DNA from 4 places in the Yersinia sp. 2541 StPb PI genome. Region 2 is predicted to be linked to each of the others. Evidence: predicted binding sites of a transcription regulator. Region 2 holds the regulator's gene; each other region holds the start of a gene.

Region 1 (3,197 bases), 1.3 Mb from region 2:
CCGCCATTATCATTGCCCAGCCACTCTTCTTCCAGTAACTCAACCTGATGCAGTAACGCGAGCAGTTTCTGCCCTTGTTCGGTAGGCCGTGGTGGCACGGTGCGCACCAGCAGCGGTTGTCCAAACAGATTCTCCAACTGCTTGATGCGTTGAGATACCGCCGATTGGGTGATGCAAAGTTTTTGTGCAGCGCGTTCAAAACCGCGTTCACGGATCACCGCGTCCAGCGCTTGTAGCGTACGGTAGTCTGGGCGTTTCATCGGAGTCATCTCTCCAAATATTAAGTCGATACAGCACTATGCCACATTTTAGCCAGTTTGTTATGACAGGATGCCAAGGTGTCAGCCACAAATAAACCGGCATAACTGTGATCCGGCTAGAATTAACTACCACGCGAGTTGGCTTTATTCACACAATCACCACTGCGGATGCTCTATAATGACCTCAGGTTTTCTTTCACATCAAGGCGTGAACTTACCATGACTCAGGATGAACTTAAAAAAGCAGTGGGCTGGGCAGCATTAGATTATGTAAAACCTGGTACCATCGTTGGGGTCGGCACTGGCTCGACCGCAGCACATTTTATTGACGCACTTGGCTCCATCAAAGGCCAGATAGAGGGGGCGGTTTCCAGCTCTGATGCCTCTACTGCCAAACTGAAAAGTTACGGCATCCACGTATTCGATTGTAATGAAGTGGATGTATTGGATATCTATGTTGATGGCGCTGATGAAATTAACGACCAGATGCAGATGATCAAAGGCGGTGGTGCTGCGCTGACCCGCGAGAAAATCATTGCTGCTATTGCTCGTCAGTTTATCTGCATCGCGGATGCGTCCAAGCAGGTTGCTATACTGGGTAAGTTCCCGCTGCCGGTTGAAGTTATCCCAATGGCCCGCTCTTATGTGGCTCGTGAACTGGTTAAGCTGGGTGGCTTACCGGAGTATCGTCAGAACGTCCTGACTGATAACGGCAACGTTATTTTGGATGTCCACAATCTGAGTATTTTGGATGCCATTGCGTTAGAAAATAAAATCAATGGTATTGCCGGTGTCGTTACGGTCGGCCTATTTGCTAATCGGGGGGCTGATGTGGCACTGATTGGCACTGCCGACGGCGTTAAGACCATAAAATTAAAGTGATCGGTTAACTCGCTCTCAGGATGAGGTTCGCTACTTCATCCTGAAAGTTTTTTTGCCTTTAAATATCTTTTCTTAAAATCGCTAAATTTGGTGATATATATCACATTTCTTCATTTCGTTTTATTAACCTGCCATTAACCCTCTTCACGCCAGTTTTTTATTCCATAAATTAACATTGACACTGATTGTTATGCTGGCTGGCAGGCAATCGTTTGTATTGCTGCCCGCGTAATATTTGTTATGTTGACAGGGTGCTGACCGGATTCATTCGATAGCGGCAGCCACATCTGAAGTCTGAAAATAGGGTCGGGGACATGGCAAAAGTATCACTGGAGAAAGACAGAATTAAGTTTCTGTTAGTGGAAGGGGTGCACCAGAGCACGGTTGATAATCTGCGTGCAGCCGGTTATAGCAATATTGAATATCATAAAGGTGCCTTAGACACCGAATCACTGAAAGCATCGATCAAAGATGCTCACTTCATCGGCATTCGATCGCGTACGCATCTGTCTGAAGAAGTTTTTGCGGCAGCAGAAAAATTAGTCGCAGTAGGTTGTTTCTGTATCGGTACCAATCAGGTTGATTTAAAAGCGGCTACCAAACGCGGTGTGCCGGTATTCAATGCACCTTTCTCCAATACCCGTTCGGTAGCTGAAATGGTACTGGGCGAGTTACTGCTGATGTTCCGGGGCATTCCATCGGCTAACGCCAAAGCTCACCGTGGTGAGTGGAACAAGCTGGCGGTGGGTTCCTATGAAGCCCGTGGCAAGAAGCTGGGCATTATCGGTTATGGTCATATCGGTACCCAACTCGGGATTCTGGCAGAGAGTGTCGGGATGAAAGTATTTTTCTACGATATCGAAAATAAACTGTCGTTAGGGAATGCACAGCAGGTGCGTCACCTGTCTGATCTGCTGAATATGAGTGATGTGATTAGCCTGCATGTGCCGGAAAACCACTCCACTAAAAACATGATTGGCCCTGAACAGTTGGCTCTGATGAAGCCGGGTGCGATGCTGATTAACGCCTCACGCGGTACCGTGGTCGATATCCCGGCCTTATGTGATGCGTTGGCCAGCAATCATTTGGCAGGCGCGGCAATCGACGTATTCCCTGAAGAGCCTGCAACTAATAAGGACCCGTTCAATTCACCCTTGTGCGAGTTTGATAATGTGTTGCTAACACCACATATTGGTGGTTCCACTCAGGAAGCGCAGGAAAATATCGGTGATGAAGTGGCAGGTAAGCTGGCGAAGTATTCCGACAACGGCTCAACGCTGTCTGCGGTCAACTTCCCTGAGGTTTCTCTGCCTGCTCACGGCGATAATACTCGCCGTCTGTTGCATATCCATGAGAACCGCCCAGGCATCCTGACCAGCATTAACAAAATCTTTGCCGAACAGAATGTCAACATTGCGGCACAGTATCTGCAAACCAGTGCTGAAATCGGTTATGTCGTCATTGATGTTGAGACTGATGATGCGGAAAATGCAGAAAAAGCATTGCAGGCGATGAAGGCGATCCCGGGAACTATCCGTGCTCGTTTGCTTTACTAATAACTATTTGTATTGAATGACTAAACACCCGCTATCTATAAAATATCGGGTGTTTTTTTATTTTGCAGGATTATCTCTTACCACTGCCACACTTTTGTTGGTGTCACTATCTCTGGCAATGGTACATCCCAAAGCTCACAGGGCAAGTGCTCTACCCATTGGCAATCATGGGCCAGGCCAATAGGATAAGGGCGCCCTTGCTGCCAGTGTTGCAGCGTACGGTCATAAAAGCCACCACCCATACCTAAACGTTGCCCGAGGCTATCAAACGCCACTAACGGGGTTATTACCATATCCAATTGGTTTAGTGGCAGAACTTCTCGCACATCTAATTGTGGTTCAAGGATTTTCAGGCGATTACGGATAAGCGTGCTATCAGGGCGATAACGCAGAAATAATAAATTACCGGGGCTGAAAGGGTGCAAAACCGGCAGATAAACCTGTTTTTGTTGCTGCCATAGCAGCTCAATAATGGGGCGGGTATTGAGTTCACCATCGA
Region 2 (3,197 bases):
AAGGAGAGAGCGATGTCTTTTGAATTACCGGCATTACCCTATGCGCAAAATGCGCTAGAGCCCCACATCTCAGCTGAAACGCTGGAATACCACTACGGCAAGCATCACAACACCTATGTGGTTAATCTCAATAACTTGATTAAAGACACTGAGTTTGCGGGTAAGACGCTGGAAGAGATTGTAAAAACCGCTAATGGCGGGATCTTTAATAATGCGGCCCAAGTCTGGAACCACACCTTCTACTGGCACTGCCTGTCACCTAACGGCGGCGGCGAACCTACGGGCAAAGTTGCCGATGCCATTAATCAATCATTTGGTTCTTTTGCTGAATTTAAAGCACAATTTACTGATGCGGCAGTAAAAAACTTTGGTGCGGGCTGGACCTGGCTGGTTAAAAAAGCAGATGGCACACTGGCGATTGTCAGTACGTCTAATGCAGCAACTCCACTGACCACCAACGATAAACCAGTGTTAACCGTAGATGTGTGGGAACATGCTTACTATATTGATTACCGCAATGCGCGGCCAAAATACCTGGAAAACTTCTGGGCACTGGTTAACTGGTCTTTCGTTGAGAAAAATTTAGCCTGATACGGCAAGAAGAGTGACAACCCATCGTCGCATTACGCGTAAAAATAATTAAGGGCGGGATTAACCCGCCCTACTTATCACTTCACACCGGCAAGCGGTTTAATTAATTCATTACCGCCACGAAGCTAAAGACAATAATCATCGCCAGCGCACCAACAGTCGTAATCAGCGACATTTTCAGATTGGTATCCATAAAAACTCCTTAGCCGGTTAGTTTGTAGTAGGGAAAAGGCACATAGTTAGTGTGTTAAATTATTTTCCCACAGTTCAGAAAAAAAATCTTGTGCTCATTACGCACTTTATAACTTTGATTACCCCTTTCACTTTTCCTCCAGATCAGCCAAAATTCGCAGTTCATAACTGCATACCGACTAATAACGTCCAATAAATACTCTCAGACAATCAGCTGATTTAACTTCCCAGCCTAATATCGTGTTTTTGTCTGAGCGGTTTTCGGGTTATGCAGGCAAACGATTAACATAATACTTACCCTACTGTAACCGGTAAGCTTAGGAGTCATTCTTTTTATGGCAACGATTAAAGATGTGGCCAAACACGCGGGTGTGTCCACCACCACCGTTTCGCACGTTATCAACAAAACTCGTTTCGTCGCCGAGAATACCAAGGCTGCGGTGTGGGCTGCCATTAAAGAACTGCATTATTCACCCAGCGCTGTAGCCCGCAGTTTGAAAGTTAATCACACTAAATCAATTGGTTTACTGGCAACATCCAGCGAAGCGCCCTATTTTGCCGAAGTGATCGAAGCGGTCGAAAATAGTTGTTATAGCAAAGGTTATACCCTGATTTTATGTAATTCTCATAATAATCTGGACAAGCAAAAAGCTTATCTGGCGATGTTGGCACAAAAACGTGTCGATGGGTTGCTGGTGATGTGTTCAGAATATCCTGAGCAGCTACTCGGGATGTTGGAAGAATATCGCAATATCCCAATGGTCGTCATGGATTGGGGAACCGCACGGGGTGATTTTACTGACTCGATTATTGATAACGCTTTTGAAGGCGGCTATTTGGCGGGCCGTTACCTGATTGAGCGCGGTCATCGTGACATTGGGGCTATCCCCGGCCAGTTAGCCCGTAATACCGGTGGTGGCCGCCACCAGGGCTTCCTGAAAGCACTGGAAGAAGCAAATATTACCCTGCGTGATGAGTGGGTGGTCCAAGGGGATTTTGAACCGGAATCCGGTTATAAAGCGATGCATCAAATCCTGACACAAAAACATCGCCCAACGGCGGTGTTCTGTGGCGGCGATATTATGGCCATGGGCGCGATATGTGCTGCTGATGAGTTGGGCCTACGGGTACCACAAGATATTTCGGTGATCGGGTATGATAATGTGCGTAATGCGCGCTATTTCTCGCCGGCGCTAACCACTATTCACCAGCCCAAAGAGCGCTTGGGCGAAACGGCCTTTGCCATGTTACTTGACCGTATTGTCAGCAAACGTGAAGATTCGCAGACCATTGAGGTACACCCTAAACTGATTGAGCGCCGTTCTGTCGCTGATGGCCCGTTCCTCGATTATCGCCGTTAATCCTCTCCTGCCGGTAGTGTTTAGCTCTACCGGCGGCTAATCTTGCCTCATTAATCCTCAGTCATTGATTGATAACTCACTGTCATCTTTCAACCATTCGGTATTAAGTGTGACACTGTCACCTAGATATTCCAGCAGCCAGGCCAATGCTGGTGAATGGTTGTTCTGCTCCCAGGTCAAGCAACATGGACTATCGGGCAACGGTTCAGCCAGCGTCAGTGCCGCTAGCTTCCCTTGCTCAATCAACGGCGATACCATATGTGCCGGCACCATCCCGATGCACAATCCTGCACACAGGCAATCGATTCCCGTTGCCCAGTCCGGGGCGACCAATCGCTGCTGGTTTGCTAAAGTCCAGGTGTCACGTTTAGGTAAATTACGGGCGGTATCTTCCAGGCAAAGTGAGGGATAAGGCCGTAACTGATTATCGCTAAGTGGCTCGGTTAATTGGGCTAAAGGATGATCGACACTCACCACACAATGCCAGCTTAAAAAGCCCATATCGCGAAAGATGAACCGCCCACCGACCGGGATCGCGCGGGTCGCACCAATGGCCATTTCCGCCTGCCCATCCACCAGCGCATCCCACACACCGTTGAATACTTCATAGCGTACCCGCAGTTCAATATCAGGAAAATGTCGGTAAAAATCCAACACTAAACGGCGACTACGCTGTGGTTTAACAATTTTATCTATTACTATATTTAACTGCCCACGCCAACCATTCGCCACCTGTTGACACTGACGGCGTGTGTCATTCATTTTTTTGATAACATCTCGCGCATCTTTAATAAAAACCACGCCAGCTTCGGTTAATTCCACATCGCGATGACGTCGTTCAAACAACGGAACGGCCAACCACTCTTCCAACTGGCGCACCGTATAACTAATCGCAGACGGTACGCGGTGCAATTCTTGAGCAGCAGCACTGAAACTCCCAGTACGGGCTACTGCGTCCACCACATCCAGTGAATATTCAGACCACATAGTTTTTCACCTTTTTACATCACCAATTTGCTATCAAATTTTTTAATAGCATGGTGCAAATATTAC
Region 3 (3,197 bases), 660 kb from region 2:
CTATTACCAGTATTGCCATAGACCATACTGACTGGTTGGGCTTCGATCGAGAAAGCATTGGCCGCGAGAAGGCTGGTGTTTTCCGTGCGGGGAAACCTGCCGTGGTTGGCGAACCGGATATGCCGCAGTCGATTGCCGATGTTGCGGCGCAATTGGGGGCACAACTGTATCGCCGTGATGACGCATGGCGGTTTAGCCAACAACAGCCAGGTGAACAACAAGAAAATGCCTGGGATTGGCAGTGTGGCAACCATCATTGGACCAATCTACCCTTACCAAACGTACCTTTGGCAAATGCGGCGACAGCTTTGGCCGTATTGCACTATTCTGGCCTGCCTTTAAGCGATAAGGTTATTCGCCAGGGCTTGTTGGCTGCCAGTTTGCCAGGGCGTTTTCAGGTTGTCAGTGAGCAACCACTGCTGATTTTGGATGTAGCCCATAACCCGCATGCAGCACGTTATCTCACCGACAGGCTGGCTCGATTGCCAAAACACGGTAAAGTACGGGCTGTGGTAGGTATGCTATCAGATAAAGATATCGGCGGGACGCTGGCCTGTTTATCTGAACAAGTCGATGAATGGTACTGCGCGCCGCTTGAAGGGCCGCGTGGGGCGACGGCGGAGCAATTAGCCGGGCATTTGGAGTTATCACGCCAGTTTAGCGATGTAGAAACGGCCTGGCGTCAGGCTATGTTGGATGCAAAACCACAGGATGTGGTTATTGTCTGTGGTTCTTTCCATACTGTCGCTCATGTGATGGCTGTATTGGATTTATGACAGCCTGAATTTGTGACAACTTGAGTTTATCAAGGCATTGAATTGGGAGTGCGAGTGGCAAGTAAGTTCCAGAACCGTTTAGTCGGGACCATAATTCTGGTGGCGTTAGGCGTGATTGTGCTGCCGGGGCTACTGGATGGTAAAAAGAAGCATTATGAGGATGAGTTCGCCGCTATCCCATTAGTGCCAAAACCAGGTGATAGTCAGGAGATCGATGCGGTTGGTCCGGTCAGTCAACCTCTGCCTATTGCTCCACCGGAAGGTGCGGCGCAAGCCGTGGATGTCCCCAAAGATGATTCCGCCTCTCAGGCTGCTAATGATGCTGGTAACCCTCCGTCTGAACCGACTATCGTGGCACCGCCAGTGATACAGAGTAAGCCGGTTGAGGTGAAACCTGTTGAGAAGAAACCGGTTGAGGTCAAACCGCTACCGGTAGAGAAAAAACCGCAGGAAGTGAAACCTAAACCTGAGGTTAAACCGGACGTTCAGCCGGAAACTAAACCGGTCACAGAAGAAAAAGCACCGGTAGGGCAGGCTTATGTCGTCCAACTGGGCGCGTTGAAAAACGCAGCTAAAGTGAATGAAATCGTGGCGACGCTGCGCTTGTCAGGTCATCGGGCGTTTACGGTGCCTGCAACGCCGGTTCAAGGCCAAATAACCCGTGTGTATGTCGGGCCAGATGCGTCAAAACAAAAATTGCAATCTGCGCTGCCAGAGCTTAATTCATTAAGCGGCCTGAATGGGCAAGTTAAGCCCTATGGCACGGCGCGTTAAGGTTTATGCCGAGAGTTAAGATATCAGGGTGTACGGGGTTTTTGAGCTAAGTTTGTGCGGCGATTGTTGTTTTTAAAATCGCCGCACTTTAATTTGTCGCGGGTAAGAATTCCCCTACGCAAACGTTTTCTTTTTCTGTTAGAATTCGCCGCGAACAGGATGCAGCGGCGATTTCGTCATTGGAATAGTCATGGTCTGGATTGATTACGTCATTATAGGGATTATCGGATTTTCTGCATTGGTCAGCTTAATCCGGGGTTTTGTCCGTGAAGCATTGTCACTTGTAACATGGGGATGTGCGTTTTTTGTTGCCAGCCATTTTTACACTTACCTTGCTGTCTATTTCACGCGTTTTGAAGATGAAGTAGTTCGCAACGGAATTGCCATCGGCATTTTGTTCATCGCGACATTGATCGTCGGGGCTATTGTTAACTATGTGATTGGTTCGTTGGTTGAACGTACTGGTTTATCAGGAACTGACAGGGTGCTGGGTGTCTGTTTTGGCGCGCTGCGAGGTGTTCTGATAGTCTCTGCCATGCTGTTCTTTCTGGATACGTTTACCGGCTTCTCACAGAGTGTTGACTGGAAACAGTCACAATTAATCCCGCAGTTCAGTTATATAATCAGGTGGTTCTTTGACTACCTGCAGAGCACGTCGAGTTTCTTACCGAATCAATTACCGATTCGGAGCGGCTTATGAGGAAAAGACAACATGTGCGGTATTGTCGGTATCGCCGGTTTTGCACCGGTAAACCAGTCGATTTATGATGCGCTGACGGTGCTTCAGCACCGAGGCCAGGATGCTGCGGGCATCGTTACCATTGATGCCCATAATGGGTTCCGGCTGCGTAAAGCAAACGGCTTGGTGAAGGATGTATTTGAAACCCGGCATATGCTGCGCTTACAGGGGAATATGGGTATTGGCCATGTTCGTTACCCGACGGCTGGCAGTTCCAGTGCTTCCGAGGCTCAGCCTTTCTACGTTAACTCACCGTTTGGCATCACTCTCGCTCATAACGGTAATCTGACTAACGCTCACCAACTGAGAAAGAAATTATTCGAAGTTTCTCGCCGTCATGTGAACACCACTTCTGACTCGGAAATTTTGCTGAATATTTTTGCCAGTGAATTGGACCGTTTCCAACATTATCCATTGGAATCAGACAATATTTTTGCTGCTGTTGCCGCAACACATCAGTTGATCCGTGGGGCATACGCTTGTGTTGCGATGATTATCGGCCACGGGATGGTCGCGTTCCGTGACCCTAACGGTATTCGCCCGCTGGTTATTGGTAAACGCACGTTAGTTGATGGCCGCAATGAATATATGGTCGCTTCTGAAAGTGTGGCATTGGATACCCTTGGCTTTGAATTCCTGCGGGATGTTGCGCCGGGCGAAGCTGTGTATATCACGGAAAAAGGCCAGTTGTTTACCCGCCAGTGTGCTGAAAATCCGAAATACAATCCGTGCTTGTTTGAGTATGTGTATTTTGCTCGCCCAGACTCCTTTATGGATAAAATTTCTGTTTACAGTGCGCGCGTGCGCATGGGCCAGAAGTTGGGTGCCAAAATTGCCAAGCAGTGGGAAGATCTGGATATTGATGTTGTCATTCCTATCCCGGAAACATCTTGCGATATCGCGCTGGA
Region 4 (3,197 bases), 2.6 Mb from region 2:
GGTGTATTCTCGCTCACCCGGCAGGCGGTTCGCCTAGGCTATTTACCGCCAATGCGGATTATTCATACCTCCGAAATGGAATCTGGCCAGATATATATCCCGGTCATTAACTGGACTCTCTATCTGGCGGTGGTATTGGTTATTGTTGGCTTCGAACGTTCCAGTAACCTGGCGGCCGCGTACGGTATCGCCGTAACCGGTACCATGGTGATAACCAGTATTCTGTTCTGCATCGTGGCATTGAAAAACTGGCACTGGAATCGGGTATTTGTCGGCATCTTACTGGTGATTTTGCTGATTATCGATGTCCCTATGTTCTCTGCCAATGCGTTGAAATTGTTCTCCGGTGGTTGGTTGCCAGTGTCTCTGGGGCTGGTGATGTTTATCATCATGACGACCTGGAAAAGTGAACGTTTCGGTTTGCTGCGCCGTATGCATGAACACGGTAATTCACTGGAAGCGATGATTGCTTCATTGGAGAAATCCCCCCCAGTGCGGGTTACGGGTACTGCTGTGTATATGTCGCGCGCAATGAATGTCATTCCCTTCGCGCTGTTGCATAACCTTAAACATAATAAGGTGTTGCATGAACGGGTTGTGCTACTGACATTGCGAACTGAAGATGCGCCGTATGTGCACAATGTGAACCGGGTAACCATCGAACAACTCTCCCCGACGTTTTGGCGAGTGGTGGCCAGTTATGGTTGGCGTGAAACACCGAATGTGGAAGAAATCTTCCATCGCTGCGGCCTGGAGGGGTTGCCATGCCAGATGATGGAAACCTCATTCTTTATGTCCCATGAGTCGCTAATCCTTACCAAGCGGCCGTGGTACCTGTTCCTGCGCGGTAAGTTATTTATTGCGCTCAGTCGGAATGCGCTGCGTGCAGCTGACCAGTTTGAGATCCCACCGAATAGGGTGATTGAGCTTGGGACGCAGGTAGAGATTTAATCTGAAAGGCCGTTATGATTAACGGCCTTTTTTGTACCTATTCTTCTTCTTTTCCCACTGTTCAGCGAAACGTTTCGATGGCGATCACAATTTCATCAAATTGGGTTTGCCTTCTGCGGCTATTTTTCTAAACTCAGTATCAGCGAAACGTTTCGCTGTTGGAGTAGAAAATGAAAAAAGGCGCATTACTTAATTCTGATATTTCCGCTGTTATCTCCCGCCTGGGCCATACCGATCAGGTTGTGATAGGTGATGCGGGGCTGCCGATACCGGCAACCACCACACGTATCGATCTGGCACTGACACGAGGCGTCCCTGGATTTCTTCAGGTTCTTGAGGTGGTAACACAAGAAATGCAGGTTGAAAGTGCAGTCTTGGCGGAGGAGATCGTTAAAAATAATCCGCAACTCCATGAAGCGTTACTCGCGCAACTATCACAACTTGAGCAGCACCAGGGAAACCAAATTGTTTTGCGCTATATCAGCCATGAGGCTTTTAAAGAGCAAACCAAACAAAGCCGGGCAGTGATCCGTAGCGGGGAATGTTCCCCCTTTGCTAATGTCATTCTCTGTTCCGGCGTAACCTTCTGAGGCATTTATGCAACCTTTGCTGCAACTTAAAGGGATTGATAAAGCCTTTCCCGGCGTTAAAGCACTCTCCGGTGCCGCACTGAGTGTCTATCCCGGCAGGGTGATGGCACTGGTAGGCGAAAATGGCGCTGGAAAATCGACCATGATGAAAGTGCTGACCGGCATCTACAGTAAAGATGCTGGCAGTCAGTATTTTATGGGTAAGGAAGTGGCGTTTAATGGCCCAAAAGACTCGCAGGAAGCGGGCATTGGCATTATTCATCAGGAACTTAACCTGATTCCTCAATTAACTATCGCAGAAAACATCTTCTTAGGGCGTGAGTTTGTTAATCGTTTTGGCAGCATCGATTGGAAAAAGATGTATGCCGAAGCCGATTTACTGCTGGCGCGCCTTAATATCAGTTACAGCAGCCATCGGCTGGTGGGCGAGCTTTCCATTGGTGATCAGCAAATGGTGGAAATCGCCAAAGTGCTGAGCTTTGAATCCAAGGTGATCATTATGGATGAGCCAACCGATGCACTCACCGACACTGAAACCGCCTCTCTGTTTAATGTGATTAAAGAACTAAAAGCGGAAGGTCGCGGGATTGTTTATATCTCTCACCGGCTAAAAGAGATTTTTGAGATTTGCGACGACGTCACAGTATTCCGTGATGGGCAATTTATTGCCGAAAAACCGGTTGATAGTCTGACTGAAAACTCACTGATTGAGATGATGGTGGGCCGTAAGCTGGAAGAACAGTACCCGCGCTTGAATATACCCCGTGGTGAAAAGCGTTTGCAGGTCAAACAGCTATGCGGCCCGGGCGTCAAAAATGTCAGTTTCACTTTATACAGTGGCGAAATTTTGGGGGTTGCCGGTCTGATGGGGGCTGGTCGCACCGAGCTGATGAAAATCATCTATGGCGCGCTACCGCGTAAATCAGGTTTTGTGATGTTGGATGGCCGCGAAGTTGTCACCCATTCACCACAAGATGGTCTGGCAAATGGCATTGTCTATATTTCTGAAGACCGCAAACGGGATGGTTTGGTACTTGGAATGTCAGTTAAAGAGAATATGTCTTTGACTGCATTGCGTTATTTTAGCCGTTCAGGTGGTTCGCTCAAGCATGCTGAAGAGCAGCAGGCGGTATCGGATTTCATTCGTTTATTTAATATTAAAACACCTTCCATGGAACAACCTATTGGTTTGTTATCCGGTGGTAACCAGCAGAAAGTGGCTATTGCACGCGGTTTAATGACCCGTCCTAAAGTGTTGATCCTTGATGAACCTACCCGTGGTGTCGACGTCGGGGCTAAAAAAGAAATTTACCAATTAATCAACCAATTCAAACAAGAAGGGTTGAGCATCATTCTGGTTTCCTCAGAAATGCCGGAAGTGCTGGGCATGAGTGACCGCATTCTTGTGATGCATGAAGGCCAGCTAAGCGGCGAGTTCTCTATTGAACAGGCTACCCAGGAAGTGTTGATGGCGGCAGCCGTTGGCAAGCGTGATTTATTGAAAAATAATTTATTTACACTCTAAATAATTCGAGTTGCAGGAAGCTAACGCAAATGCGGCTTGAAATATGACGAGTAGAGCAGGAGTAATCAGATATGAGTTCCCAAGCTATCCAGACAAAACGCTGGTTCAGTAAAGAATGGTTATTAGAACAA

The links. The regulator PurR, encoded in region 2, represses purine synthesis genes. The targets are predictions, from matches to a motif close to CANGCAAACGTTTGCNTG.
Region 1: serA (phosphoglycerate dehydrogenase) is a predicted target of PurR. The motif match lies at 1,344-1,361, and genes of this name have one in related genera.
Region 3: cvpA (colicin V production protein) is a predicted target of PurR. The motif match lies at 1,666-1,683, and genes of this name have one in related genera.
Region 4: rbsD (D-ribose pyranase) is a predicted target of PurR. The motif match lies at 1,092-1,109, and genes of this name have one in related genera.

Annotation. Positions count from the first base shown of each region.
Region 1 is NZ_JAZGQB010000001.1:866,999-870,195, forward strand. Features, by position in the region: gene V1953_RS03685 (LysR family transcriptional regulator ArgP) at 1-260, opposite strand, end outside; gene rpiA (ribose-5-phosphate isomerase RpiA) at 480-1,142, shown strand; gene serA (phosphoglycerate dehydrogenase) at 1,457-2,698, shown strand; gene V1953_RS03700 (5-formyltetrahydrofolate cyclo-ligase) at 2,776-3,197, opposite strand, start outside.
Region 2 is NZ_JAZGQB010000001.1:2,129,792-2,132,988, reverse strand. Features, by position in the region: gene sodB (superoxide dismutase [Fe]) at 13-591, shown strand; gene cydH (cytochrome bd-I oxidase subunit CydH) at 695-784, opposite strand; gene purR (HTH-type transcriptional repressor PurR) at 1,119-2,144, shown strand; gene punR (DNA-binding transcriptional activator PunR) at 2,202-3,131, opposite strand.
Region 3 is NZ_JAZGQB010000001.1:1,467,911-1,471,107, forward strand. Features, by position in the region: gene folC (bifunctional tetrahydrofolate synthase/dihydrofolate synthase) at 1-776, shown strand, start outside; gene dedD (cell division protein DedD) at 831-1,550, shown strand; gene cvpA (colicin V production protein) at 1,741-2,250, shown strand; gene purF (amidophosphoribosyltransferase) at 2,263-3,197, shown strand, end outside.
Region 4 is NZ_JAZGQB010000001.1:4,735,482-4,738,678, reverse strand. Features, by position in the region: gene kup (low affinity potassium transporter Kup) at 1-951, shown strand, start outside; gene rbsD (D-ribose pyranase) at 1,122-1,541, shown strand; gene rbsA (ribose ABC transporter ATP-binding protein RbsA) at 1,549-3,066, shown strand; gene rbsC (ribose ABC transporter permease) at 3,138-3,197, shown strand, end outside.